4 regions of the Streptomyces sp. NPDC005761 genome follow, and region 2 is predicted to be linked to each of the others. Evidence: riboswitches for the same ligand, from Rfam matches in the RefSeq annotation. Region 2 holds a riboswitch; each other region holds the start of a gene.
The links. A riboswitch is a leader RNA that binds a small molecule or an ion and turns the genes downstream of it on or off. The one in region 2 is predicted to bind thiamine pyrophosphate.

Region 1 (3,202 bases), on a different contig from region 2:
ATGTACACATCGGGCCGACCGAGCCCGAAGGGCTGTCCGACGTCCACATCCGGCTCCAGGTGGGGGCCGACCGTGCACTCTTCCGGGCCGGTACGGCACCCCTCGTGGCCTTCCTCGACCGGACGGACAAGCTCGTGCCGCTGGGGCAGGAGTGCACGCTGGGTGACTTCGAAGGCAATCTGGAAGAGGCTCTGGGGCGAATTCTGGCCGAGGAGCAGAACGCCGGCTGACGAAGCCCGTGTCCGTGGCCTGCATGCCGGTCGAACAGCACACCTGCCGAACGGGTGAATCGCTCTCCGTGTCCGGGCGCTCAGGACTTCACCCGACGACGGCGCCCCCTGCCACTGCGCACGGGTGCGGGAATTCCGGAATTCGCGGTGAGCCTGGAGCGGTCGGCGGAGACGACCAGCGCCGCGAGCGCGGTGGTCACCGGCACCGAGGCGACCAGCCCGATCGAGCCGATCAGTGTGCGCACGATCTCCTCCGCCACCAGTTCGCTGTTGGCCACCGTCCCCATGCTGCTCTGGGCGATCGAGAACAGCAGCAACAACGGAAGCGCGGCGCCCGCATAGGCGAGCACCAGGGTGTTGACCACCGAGGCGATGTGGTCGCGCCCGATCCTGATCCCTGCCCGGTAGAGATCCTTCGCACTCATCGTCGGGTCCGCCTGGTGCAGTTCCCAGACCGCGGAGGTCTGGGTGACCGTCACATCGTCGAGCACCCCGAGGGAACCGATGATGACGCCGGCCAGGAGCAGCCCGCTCATGTCGATGTGCGGATACAGGCCGTGGATGAGGCCGGTGTTGTCGTCGGTGTTCCCGCTCAGGCTCGCCCATCCGATGAAGAGCGAGCCGAGCAGCCCGATCAGCAGCAGTGAGATCAGGGTGCCGATGACGGCGACAGAGGTGCGGGCCGTCAGTCCGTGGCAGATGTAGAGCGCGATGAGCATGATGGCGCCGGCTCCGACGACGGCCACAACCAGCGGGTTCGAGCCCTGCAGGATGGCCGGAAGGATGAAGAGGGTCAGTACGGCGAACGACAGGGCGAGCGCCACCAGCGCCATGACCCCGCGCATCCTGCCCACGGCGACCACCACCAGCGCGAAGATCCCGGCCAGCAGAAGCAACGGGAACTTCCGGTTCACATCGGTCACCGAGTACTGGAGGTCATGGGGCGCGTCGGGGGCGTACGCGACGACCACACCCTGACCCTCTCGCAGTTGCCGGGGCGCGTCAGGCTGGACGACCTCGATGAATGTGCGGCCCTTGTCCTGCCCGCTGGTGATCTCGACGGCGGCCTTCTCGCAGAGGGCGGCCCCGTCGTCCCTCTCGGCCCGCTCGCCGGTGGGCGGCGGGGTCTCGCCGCTGACGGGCAACTGGGAGGCGTTCACGTCCTTGCAGTCGATCTTGTCGATGTTCACCACCTTGCCCTGCTGGGTCTGCCGGTCGAAGCCGACACCTGTGCGCTCGTGCGCGGGCGCACCACCGGGCCAGAGGACCACGAGCCCGACGACGACCGCTGCTGCGAACGGGATCAGGACCGCAGCGATCACTTTGCGCAGATGGCTGGAGACGGGCGCGGCCGGGCCGTGGCTGTGGGAGTGCGTGTGCTGATGGCCCTGTGGTTCGGGCCCGCTATGAGGGGACGTCACCGGCCGATCATCGCAAGAAGAGAAGGGGCCCTCTGGCCAGCTCGCCAGGAGTGGCGCTAGCGTGGTGGCACCTTTGCACACGCGGGAGCTCGGAGCACCGGGCTGAGAGGGCGCTGATCTCCGTACGTCCGTACGGGACACGCTGCGCCGACCGCCGAACCTGTTACCGGGTAATGCCGGCGTAGGGAGTAGGTCTCATGACCACATCGGATGCACGCACGCCTGCCTCCAACCAGAGCGACGAGGCCGGGAAGTCCATCGGCTGGCACAAGGGATACGTCCAGGGCTCCCGCCCGGACCTCCGTGTGCCGGTACGTCAGGTGCACCTCACCAACGGCAAGGACGTGACGCTGTACGACACGTCGGGGCCGTACACCGATCCTTCTGCCGAGACCGACGTCCGCCGGGGGCTGGCACCTCTGCGGGAGAACTGGATCATCGCCCGCGGCGACACCGAGGAGTACACGGGGCGCCCCGGACGCCCCGAGGACGACGGGCTCAAGCACACCTCTCCGCGCGGAGGGCTGCGCAACCTGGACGCCGTCTTCCCCGGCCGTCCCCGCCAGCCGCGGCGCAGCCGGGACGGCCGTCCCGTCACCCAGCTCGCGTACGCCCGGCGGGGCGAGGTCACCCCGGAGATGGAGTACGTCGCGATCAGGGAGAACGTCGAGCCCGAGGTCGTCCGCGAGGAGATCGCGGCCGGCCGTGCGGTGCTGCCGGTCAACGTGAACCACCCGGAGATCGAGCCGATGATCATCGGCAAGCGGTTCCTGGTGAAGGTGAACGCCAACATCGGCAACTCCGCGGTCTCGTCCTCCATCGAGGAGGAGGTGGACAAGATGACCTGGGCGACCAAGTGGGGCGCCGACACGGTCATGGACCTTTCCACCGGCCGCAACATCCACACCACCCGTGAGTGGGTTCTTCGCAACTCCCCCGTGCCGATCGGCACGGTGCCGCTCTACCAGGCACTGGAGAAGGTCGACGGCAGGGCGGAGGAACTGACCTGGGAGATCTACAGGGACACCGTCATCGAGCAGGCCGAGCAGGGCGTCGACTACATGACGGTGCACGCCGGCGTGCGCCTGCCGTACGTACCGCTGACGGCCCGCCGCAAGACCGGCATCGTGTCCCGGGGCGGCTCGATCATGGCCGCTTGGTGTCTCGCGCACCACAAGGAGTCGTTCCTCTACGAGAACTTCGAGGAGCTCTGCGAGATTCTCGCCTCGTACGACGTGACGTACTCCCTCGGCGACGGCCTGCGGCCCGGCTCGATCGCGGATGCCAACGACGAGGCCCAGTTCGCGGAGCTGCGGACGCTCGGTGAACTGAACACGGTCGCCAAGAGGTTCGGGGTCCAGACCATGATCGAGGGGCCGGGCCACGTCCCGATGCACAAGATCAAGGAGAACATCGACCTCCAGCAGGAGATCTGCGAGGAGGCCCCGTTCTACACGCTCGGCCCGCTGACGACCGATGTGGCGCCCGCGTACGACCACATCACCTCGGGCATCGGAGCCGCGATGATCGCTTGGTGGGGGACGGCGATGC
Region 2 (3,202 bases):
ACCCAGCCCGGCCCGGTCCATCGGCGGCATGCCCCAGCGCGCCGCCGCTCGCGTGCCGGCCGTGCCCGGGAAGCCGCAGCGGCTCATCGACCCGAACGCGCGGCCCTCGGGGCCCGCCTTCGGGTGCGATCCGTCACTGCCGTATGCGCGTCCGGGCCGTCATCGGGCCGCAGGCGCCGCCCCCGACGACGGCCCTCACCGTCGACGACCGCGAGTACCCCGGCGTGTCTGCGACACTGGAAGAACCATGCCTAAGCCCGGAGAACTCACTTTCGTCGCGCCCCGCGGAGCCAAGAAGCCGCCGCGGCACCTCGCCGACCTCACGCCCGCCGAGCGCAAGGAAGCAGTCGCCGCGATCGGCGAGAAGCCGTTCCGCGCGCAGCAGCTCTCGCAGCACTACTTCGCGCGGTACGCGCACGACCCGGCCGAGTGGACCAACATCCCGGCCGGGTCGCGGGGCAAGCTCGCCGAGGCGATGTTCCCCGACCTGATGTCCGTGGTGCGGCACATCAGCTGCGACGACGACACCACCCGCAAGACGCTGTGGAAGCTGCACGACGGGACGCTGGTCGAGTCCGTCCTGATGCGTTACCCCGAGCGGGTCACGATGTGCATCTCCTCGCAGGCCGGCTGCGGGATGAACTGTCCGTTCTGCGCCACCGGGCAGGCCGGTCTCGACCGGAACCTGTCCACCGCGGAGATCGTCCACCAGATCGTGGACGGCATGCGGGCCCTGCGCGACGGCGAGGTTCCGGGTGGGCCGGCACGGCTCTCCAACATCGTCTTCATGGGCATGGGTGAGCCGCTCGCCAACTACAACCGCGTGGTCGGCGCCATCCGCAGGCTGACCGACCCCGAGCCCGACGGGCTCGGGCTCTCGCAGCGAGGGATCACGGTCTCCACCGTGGGTCTCGTACCGGCGATGCTGCGCTTCGCGGACGAGGGCTTCAAGTGCCGTCTCGCCGTCTCGCTGCACGCCCCGGACGACGAGCTGCGCGACACGCTCGTGCCGGTGAACACCCGGTGGAAGGTGCGCGAGGTACTGGACGCAGCGTGGGAGTACGCGGAGAAGTCCGGTCGCCGCATCTCCATCGAGTACGCGCTGATCCGCGACATCAACGACCAGGCGTGGCGGGGCGACCGCCTCGGCCGGCTGCTCAAGGGCAAGCGGGTCCACGTCAACCTGATCCCGCTGAACCCGACCCCCGGGTCGAAGTGGACCGCCTCGCGGCCCGAGGACGAGAAGGCGTTCGTCGAGGCGATCGCCGCCCATGGCGTGCCGGTGACCGTCCGGGACACTCGGGGCCAGGAGATCGACGGAGCCTGCGGACAGCTGGCGGCAGCCGAGCGCTGAGGCCGGAACCGGCCGTGTAGCCTGGGCTTGAATTCAACTTCATATTCCGACAGGGGAGCGCCACAGCGCTGAGAGTGCGGCACCGAGGACAGGTTGGCCGCAGACCCTCTGAACCTCGCCCGGGTCATTCCGGGTAGGAAGTTCGGACCTTACTCAAGCTGTTGCGCCCTGCCCGCTTCCGGTTTCCCCCGGTGCGGGCAGGGCCGCGTCTCTTCCTGGTCACTCCAGGAGGAATCACATGAGCACCACCAAGAAGATCGCGGTGACGGCCGTCGCAGCCGCACTCGGTGCCACCGCGCTTGCCGGATGCGGGAGTTCCGACGACTCGTCGTCCGGTTCCGGAAGCACCGGCAGCACCGGCTCCAAGACCGTCACCCTCGTCAGCCACGACTCCTTCAACGCCTCCAAGGACGTACTGAAGGAGTTCACCCGGGAGACCGGCTACACGGTCAAGGTGCTGAAGAGCGGTGACGCGGGAGCGGCCCTCAACCAGGAGATCCTGACCAAGGGTTCGCCCCGCGGCGACGTGTTCTTCGGCGTCGACAACACCCTGCTCTCGCGCGCCCTCGACAACGGCCTGTTCACGCCGTACGAGGCCAAGGGCCTCGACCAGGTCGCGGCCGATGTCCAGCTGGACGCGGAGAAGCACCGGGTCACCCCGGTCGACACCGGCGACATCTGCATCAACTACGACAAGAAGTACTTCGCCGACAGGAAGCTGGCACCGCCGGAGACCTTCGACGACCTGGCGAAGCCCGCGTACAGGAATCTGCTCGTCACCGAGAACGCGGCAACCTCATCGCCCGGCCTCGGCTTCCTTCTCGGTACCGTCGCCACGTACGGCGAGGACGGCTACCAGGACTACTGGAAGAAGCTGAAGAGCAACGGCGTCAAGGTCGTCGACGGCTGGGAGCAGGCGTACAACGAGGAGTTCTCCGGCTCCGCGGGTGGCAAGAAGGCCAAGGCCGACCGTCCGCTCGTCGTCAGCTACGCCTCCAGCCCGCCCGTCGAGGTGCTGTACGCGGACCCGCAGCCGAAGACCGCCCCGACCGGCGTCGCCACCGGCACGTGCTTCCGCCAGATCGAGTTCGCCGGTCTCCTCGACGGGGCGAAGAACGAGGCGGGTGGCAAGGCCCTGCTGGACTTCCTGATCGGCAGGAAGTTCCAGGAGGACATGCCGCTCAACATGTTCGTCAGCCCGGTCACCAAGGGTGCGAAGGTGCCGGACCTCTTCACCGAGTTCGGTGCGACGGTCGACAAGCCGACGACCGTCGCCCCGGACGAGATCGCCAAGAACCGTGAGCAGTGGGTCCAGTCATGGTCCTCGCTCGTAGTGAAGTAGCGAAGACTCCCGTACGCGGACCGGGCGCGCGCGGGAAGGCCGCACGCGCCCGGTCGCTGCGCGGGGGCGCGGTACGGCTGGGGCTCATGGCCGTGCCCGTGGCGTTCTTCGCGCTGTTCTTCGCCTATCCCGTCGTCGCGATCGTGGGGCGCGGGCTCAGGGCCGAGGGCGTGTGGCAGTTCGGGCGGTTCGGCGAGGTGCTGAGCCGGCCGGACATCCAGGACGTCCTCCGGTTCACCCTCTGGCAGGCCCTCGCCTCGACCGCGTCGACCCTGCTGATCGCACTGCCGGGAGCGTACGTCTTCGCCCGGTTCGACTTCCCCGGCAAACAACTGCTGCGGGCGGTCGTCACCGTGCCGTTCGTGCTGCCCACCGTCGTCGTCGGCACCGCGTTCCTCGCACTGCTGGGCCGCGGCGGCTTCCTCGACGAGCTGTGGGGCGTTCGGCTGGACACCACGGTGTGGGCGATCCTGCTGGCCCATGTCTTCTTCAACTACGCGGTCGTC
Region 3 (3,202 bases), on a different contig from region 2:
CGCGTACACCACGAGCGCCACGAGGAACGCGACGTAGTAGGCGAGGTCCGCGCCGTGCAGCGCTGCGGCCACCGGCCCCACGTACAGGCTCGTGTCCATGAACGGCACCGCCGCACCGAAGGCCACGACGAATGCCGTGAGGGCGGGCCACCACGGCTGCGGGCGGGCGCTCTCGACAGCCGGATCGAACGGAGCGCCTCCCCTGTCCGCGGCGCGTGCGAACCAGTCGACGGCCACCACCGCCACGAAGCCCGGGATCCAGTAGCCGACGAACAGCAGGACGTTCTGAAAACGGGCCGTGGTGTCCGCGGCGTGCATCCACAGCACCAGGGGGAAGCCGAGTACGGCAGACAGAGCCGCCGCCGACGGGCGTGGGATGGGCACCCCGACCGTCTGGAGGGCCAGTGAGCCGCTGTAGTCGTTCATCGCATTGCTGCACAGCGCGGCCAGCGCGACGGCCAGCAGTCCGAACGCGCCGAGCGCGCCGCCCCCCAGCAGTTCGTCGACACCCCTCGCGGTCTGGTCGGTGAAGGCCGAGGCCCCCCACAGCCCGAGCGCCTGCACTGCCACGAAGGAGACCGAAATGCCGAGAAGCGTGTACCAGAACATGCGAGGGCGGGAGGCGGACCGCGGCAGGTACCGGCTGAAGTCGCTGGCGTACGGGGCCCAGGAAAGGGACAGGCTGAGAGCGATGGTGCTGGTGAGCACGAACGCGCCGGCGCGGTCGGCGCCGTGGACCGACCCGGTGGCGGTGGGGTGGACGCCGTCGAGGAGCTTGAGGGTCAGCACGACGAAGGCCGCGGCCAGCACGAAGGTCATGATCTTCTGCAGTCGGTGTATCGCCTCGTAGCCGAGCACACCGAGAACGCCTTGCCCCACCATCATGACGAGTACGCCCAGCCAGAACGGCCAGCCGCACAATCGAGCCAGCGCGTCCCCGCCGAAGAGGCCGATGAGCGCGTCCCACGCGACCGACGACAGCCACTGGAGCACACCCGGCACCGCGACTGCCCGGCCGAAAGCGAGCCGGGCCAGCGCCAGTTGTCCCGTTCCCGTGAGGCTGCCCCAGGTCCCGAGGTACGCGGTGGGTACGGCGCCCAGGAGGGTGCCGAGCACCACGGCCACCAGTGCGGTGGTGAAGTCCAGCCCGAGGACGATGCCGATCGTGCCGGTGAAGACGCCCGTCATCGTGAGGTTGGGGGCGAACCACACGGTGAACAGCCGTCCGGGTCCGCCGTAACGCTGCGCTGCGGGGACCGGGGCGATCCCGCGGGTCTCGATGCGCAGATCGCCGGCGGTGGGTGTCCGCCCGTCGAATACGGACGGGGGCGCGGCGCCCGCCGGTCCGTTCGGCGCAGGTGGAAATGACATGTATGACATCCCTCCGCCAGTGCTAACTGGTTCAGGTTCGACGGGTGTGATCTCAGCCCCGCTGGTCGGGGCACCCCGTGTCGGATTGCGTCGGCAAGGCTAACCCACGCGTTCGGGCCCGGCCGACAGGGCTCCGACCGGGCGTCGGCAGACCCGCTTCCGGGCTCGTGCGGCTCGGTCAGCAAGGTGTGTGCGTTCGCGAGTTGGCCCGGTGACGAGCGCCCGTCCGGGCCGGGCACGCGGCCCGGTCCGGGGCGCCGGCGACGCGGCGCCCCGTCCGGGCCGGTCAGCCCGTGGGCGTGGTCGGACCACCCGGTGGCACCTGCATTTCCACGGTGGAGATGACCCGGACGACGGACGGGTCGCGGGGGGCCGAACCGAACCCGAAGGTGACCGGCGGGTCTACGGGGGCGAGCTCGCCGAGATGCCTCCCTCCCAAGGTCGCGGTCGCTGCCCGGACACGGTGCAGGTCCCGGGCCCCGTACCACTCGCGACGGTCCGGGCCCGCGCTGCCCAGCGTGCGGACGCCCGGCAGCAGACGGGCGGGTACGTCGCAGACGGCGGCCCAGGTGCGGCTGCGGGCCAAGGGGGCGGGAACTGCGCACAGCAGTCGGCCCAGGACGGTCCGGGAACCGGTGACGAGGTCCAGCACGAGCGGCCCCGCCGTGACGTACCAACGGGCGGCGTCACGCCTGACCTCCACCGGCACCACCTCCACCCGTTCGAACCTGTAGGTGTCCGCGACGAATTCGGCGACCTGGCGGGAGGGGGCGAGCAGCCGGCGCTCGCCGTCCGGCTGCTCGATCATGACGTCGCTGAACGCCCCGAACGGGGACCGCGACCAGTGCCCCCATACGATCCGCGTCCCCGAGGCCGTCCCGACGGCTCCGATCCATCCGTCGAAGTGCCAACGCTCCTGTGCCATGGCCGACAGTCTGTCCTGCCCGGCCCCGGCCGAGCGGTACCGCCGCTCGCGCGTTCACGTACGAGGCGGCGGATCGTGCGAGCTGGCGCTCGGCGCGGCCCCGGAGGAAGGCGCACCTAACGCCCTCGTGCATGACACGAGGTCGTTGGCTCTTTTCGGGCGGCCGTACGTCACTCACCGCTCCGGAGCTGCCTCGTTCAACTCGGGTTCCAGGCCCTCGGCCATCGCGGTCCGGCGACGGCCGGTGTCGACGCGCCACGCTTCGAAGGCCCAGGCGGTCGACGCCACCACGGCGAGGCCGAGGAGCCAGCCGCCGACCACATCGCTGAACCAGTGCACGCCGAGCGCGACCCGTGTGAATCCCACGCCCAGCACCGAGAGCACCGACACGCTCCAGCAGAGCTTTCTGCGCCAGCCGCGGGGCACCAGCGGCAACAGCGCGAGCATCAGGACGGCGAACGACGTGGTGGCGGTCATCGCGTGACCGGAGGGGAACGAGAAGCCCGGTGCCTGCGCCACCGGGTCCGTCAGGGAGGGCCTGGCCCGCTCGACCACGACCTTGACGAGGAGTCCGGTCAGCGCACCGGCCACCGCTGTCACGCCGGACCATGCCGCCAGCCGCCAGGCGCGGCGCCAGAGCAGCCACGCCGTCAGCAGGGCGACCGCGCAGCGGAGCGTCGCCGGGTCCCAGACCCAGTCGGACAGGAAACGGAGCGTGCTCGTCCACGCAGGGTGTGCGAGCGCGGTCTCGTGCAGCCGGCGTGCCGCACCCGCGTCCACGACGCGCAGTGGGCGCCAACGGCCCTCGACGAGGACGAGCAGAAGGGCGAAGGGCACCGCGGAGAGCGCGGCGACGGCGACGGCACCGAGCAGCCGCACACCGAATCTGCGGTCGGCCTCCCCGGC
Region 4 (3,202 bases), on a different contig from region 2:
GCGGGCGTGCCCGGCAGGCTCGGGTCGGGGGTGAAGAGCCATTCCAGCATCTCCGCGTCGGAGTAGCCGTCGTCCCTCAGGAGCGTCAGGGTCCCCGAAAGGCCCTTGACCACCTTGTCGCCGTCGATGAAGGCGGCAGGCACCTGGAGCGCCCGGTTCTCACCACGTCGTACGGCGATGAGCTGGCCCTCCTTCACCAGCTGGCGCACACGCGTCACCTGGACATCGAACATTTCGGCGATGTCGGGGAGGTGGAGCCAGGCAGGGACGAGAGCATCGATCTTTGCGTCAATCTCGGTCACGGGGACAAGCGTGCCATCCCGGACCGACAGTCGGTACCCGGGCCGACCGTCCGAGGGCCGGCCGGGCCGTCAGAGCGTGGCCGATTTCAGGGGCACGGAGGGGTCCGCGACCCGGTCGGGGGCGAGTTCCACCCCCGATTCGACGAGTTTGCGGCCCTGCGCGAGATCGCGCGGACGGCCGACCGCCAGTACGGCGACGAGCACGCCGCCGCGCAGCCAGCACACCGTCCAGCTCGGTCCGGACGGATCACCTCGCCACACCAGGGTGTCGGCCTCCGTGTGGTGTCCCGCGTACTGGACGAAGCGGCCGAACTGCTCGGACCAGAAGTAGGGCACGGGGTCGTAGACCGGGAGGGGCCCCTCGCCCTGCGGAGCGGTGACGGCGGCTGCGACGGTCCGGGGGCCCTGGAGGGCGTTGTCCCAGTGGTGGACGAGCAGCCGCTCGCCGTAGCGGGCCGAGGGGAAGGAGGCGCAGTCGCCGACCGCGTACACATCGGGGAGTGAGGTGCGCAGCGACGCGTCGGCGGTCACCGACCGGTCCGGGCCCCTCTCGATCCCCGATCCGGCGAGCCAGCCGGTCGCGGGCCGGGCACCGACGCCCACGACGACCGCGTCCGCCGGGAGCACGCGGCCGTCGGCCAGGACCACGCGACCGGGTTCGATGCGGGCGACCCGGGCGCCGGTGAGAAGTGCGGCGCCGCTCTCGGCGTACCAGCCGGCCATGGGGGCCGTCACCTCGGCGGGCAGTGCGCCGGCGAGCGGGCGGTCGGCGGCCTCGACGACGGTGACCGCGCAGCCGGCCGCGCGGGCGGCGGTCGCGAACTCGGCGCCGATCCAGCCCGCGCCGACGACCACGACGTCGTGCTGTCGTTCGAGGACCGGCCGCAGCCGGGCGGCGTCGTCGAGCGTGCGCAGGAGGTGGACCCCGGGGACGCCCTCGGATCCGGGCAGCACCAGAGGCTCGGCGCCGGTGGCGATGACCAGGACGTCGTAGGGGACGGGCCCCTCCGGGGTGTCCAGTTCGTGGTCGGCCGCGCGCAGTGCGGTCACGTCGAGGCCGAGTCTCAGGGTGATGTCCAGGGCCTCGAAGTCGATGTCGAAGGCCGAGCCCTCGGCCTTGCCGAGGAGGACGGCTTTCGACAGCGGGGGCCGGTCGTACGGCTGGTGCGGTTCGGCGCCGATCAGCGTGACGGGGCCGGTGAAGCCCTGTTCGCGCAGGGCCACGGCGGTCTGCACGCCTGCCATGCCCGCTCCGGCGATCACGACGCGGCGGCTCGGCCGCGAATCTGTCTGCTGCTGTCCGGTCTGCTCGTCCACCCGCCCACCTTAAACACCTGACGCATCGTCAGTAAGTCGGACGGCCGCTCACCGCCGCCGGATCGCCGCGCCCGGCGCTCGGGCCGACGGCCTCGGCGGCTCCCCTTGCCGGGGGCGCGGGGCAGGGGATTAGGGTGGCCGTGCACATCACTCGCGGGAGCCCGGACGCACCGGGCTGAGAGGGAGGCTGGACGGCCTTCGACCGTACGAACCTGATCCGGGTCATGCCGGCGAAGGGAGGGGCTGGACGCCCATGCGCACGCATCGTACGAACGGGTCCGACGTCCTGGTCATCGGGGGCGGCATCATCGGACTGGTCACCGCCTGGCGGGCCGCTCAGCGCGGTCTGGCCACCGCGGTCGTCGATCCCGCACCCGGCGGCGGCGCCGCCCAGGTCGCGGCCGGGATGCTGGCAGCCGTCACCGAACTCCATTACGGCGAAGAGATGCTGCTCGGCCTCAACGTCGCTTCCGCCGCACGCTATCCGGCGTTCGCGGCAGAGCTGGAGGCGGCGAGCGGACAGGACATCGGCTTCCGTGCCTGCGGCACCCTGGCCGTCGCGCTCGACGCCGACGACCGCGCCCATCTGCGCGATCTCCACGCCCTGCAACGCCGCTCGGGGCTGGAGTCGGAGTGGCTCACCGGCCGTGAGTGCCGTCGCCTGGAGCCCATGCTGGCCCCTGGCGTACGCGGAGGGCTGCGGGTCGACGGCGACCACCAGGTCGACCCGCGACGGCTGGCCGCCGCGCTGGTGACGGCGTGCGAACGGGCCGGGGTTGTCTTCCACCGCCAGCGGGCCGAGCGGCTCTCGGTCACGGGCGGCCGGGCCGCCGGAGCCGTACTGGCCGACGGTACGCAGCCGGCGGCCGATCAGGTCGTCCTCGCCGCGGGCAGCCTCAGCGGCCGGCTCGCGGGGGTGCCGGATCACGTCCTGCCCCCGGTGCGCCCGGTGAAGGGCCAGGTACTGCGCCTGACCGTGCCCACCGCGTACGCCCCCTTCCTCTCCCGCACCGTGCGGGCCGTCGTCCGGGGCAGCCACGTCTATCTCGTGCCGCGCGAGAACGGCGAACTGGTCATCGGCGCCACCAGTGAGGAGATGGGCTGGGACACCACGGTCACGGCCGGCGGTGTGTACGAGCTGCTGCGCGACGCGCACGAGCTGGTGCCCGGCATCACGGAGCTGCCGCTCACCGAGACCCTCGCCGGCCTGCGCCCCGCCTCCCCCGACAACGCCCCGCTGCTCGGCCGCACCGCGCTGCCCGGCCTCCGTCTCGCCACCGGCCACCATCGCAACGGGGTGCTGCTCACCCCCGTCACCGGGGACGCCATGGCAGAGCTGCTGGCCGGCGGCGAGCTGCCCGAGGTGGCGCGCCCGTTCTCCCCCGGCCGTTTCTCACCCGCCGCCCCCGTACGTCAGGAGCAGCCCGCATGACCGAGTCCGCCCCCCTCTCCGAGCCCATGGCCGTCTCCGTGAACGGCGAGACCGTCGCCGTCGCGCCCGGCACCACCCTGGAGGCCCTGGTCGCCTCGCTGACCGGTGCGTCCTCGGGCGTCGCGGCCGCCCTGAACGAAACCGTCGTGCC

Region 1: it holds a riboswitch for thiamine pyrophosphate, as region 2 does, so the genes downstream of both, thiC (phosphomethylpyrimidine synthase ThiC) here and ABZ434_RS15335 (thiamine ABC transporter substrate-binding protein) in region 2, are expected to answer to the same signal.
Region 3: it holds a riboswitch for thiamine pyrophosphate, as region 2 does, so the genes downstream of both, ABZ434_RS31825 (cytosine permease) here and ABZ434_RS15335 (thiamine ABC transporter substrate-binding protein) in region 2, are expected to answer to the same signal.
Region 4: it holds a riboswitch for thiamine pyrophosphate, as region 2 does, so the genes downstream of both, thiO (glycine oxidase ThiO) here and ABZ434_RS15335 (thiamine ABC transporter substrate-binding protein) in region 2, are expected to answer to the same signal.

Annotation. Positions count from the first base shown of each region.
Region 1 is NZ_JBEXXX010000002.1:154,209-157,410, forward strand. It holds gene ABZ434_RS02850 (SsgA family sporulation/cell division regulator) at 1-230, shown strand, start outside; gene ABZ434_RS02855 (YibE/F family protein) at 311-1,651, opposite strand; TPP riboswitch at 1,723-1,856, shown strand; gene thiC (phosphomethylpyrimidine synthase ThiC) at 1,849-3,202, shown strand, end outside.
Region 2 is NZ_JBEXXX010000013.1:101,938-105,139, reverse strand. It holds gene rlmN (23S rRNA (adenine(2503)-C(2))-methyltransferase RlmN) at 248-1,354, shown strand; TPP riboswitch at 1,396-1,512, shown strand; gene ABZ434_RS15335 (thiamine ABC transporter substrate-binding protein) at 1,593-2,696, shown strand; gene ABZ434_RS15330 (iron ABC transporter permease) at 2,783-3,202, shown strand, end outside.
Region 3 is NZ_JBEXXX010000052.1:237-3,438, forward strand. It holds gene ABZ434_RS31825 (cytosine permease) at 1-1,371, opposite strand, end outside; TPP riboswitch at 1,363-1,459, opposite strand; gene ABZ434_RS31830 (hypothetical protein) at 1,658-2,296, opposite strand; gene ABZ434_RS31835 (phosphatase PAP2 family protein) at 2,471-3,202, opposite strand, start outside.
Region 4 is NZ_JBEXXX010000004.1:36,470-39,671, reverse strand. It holds gene ABZ434_RS05515 (Rv2175c family DNA-binding protein) at 1-302, opposite strand, end outside; gene ABZ434_RS05510 (FAD-dependent oxidoreductase) at 372-1,547, opposite strand; TPP riboswitch at 1,763-1,875, shown strand; gene thiO (glycine oxidase ThiO) at 1,873-3,051, shown strand; gene thiS (sulfur carrier protein ThiS) at 3,048-3,202, shown strand, end outside.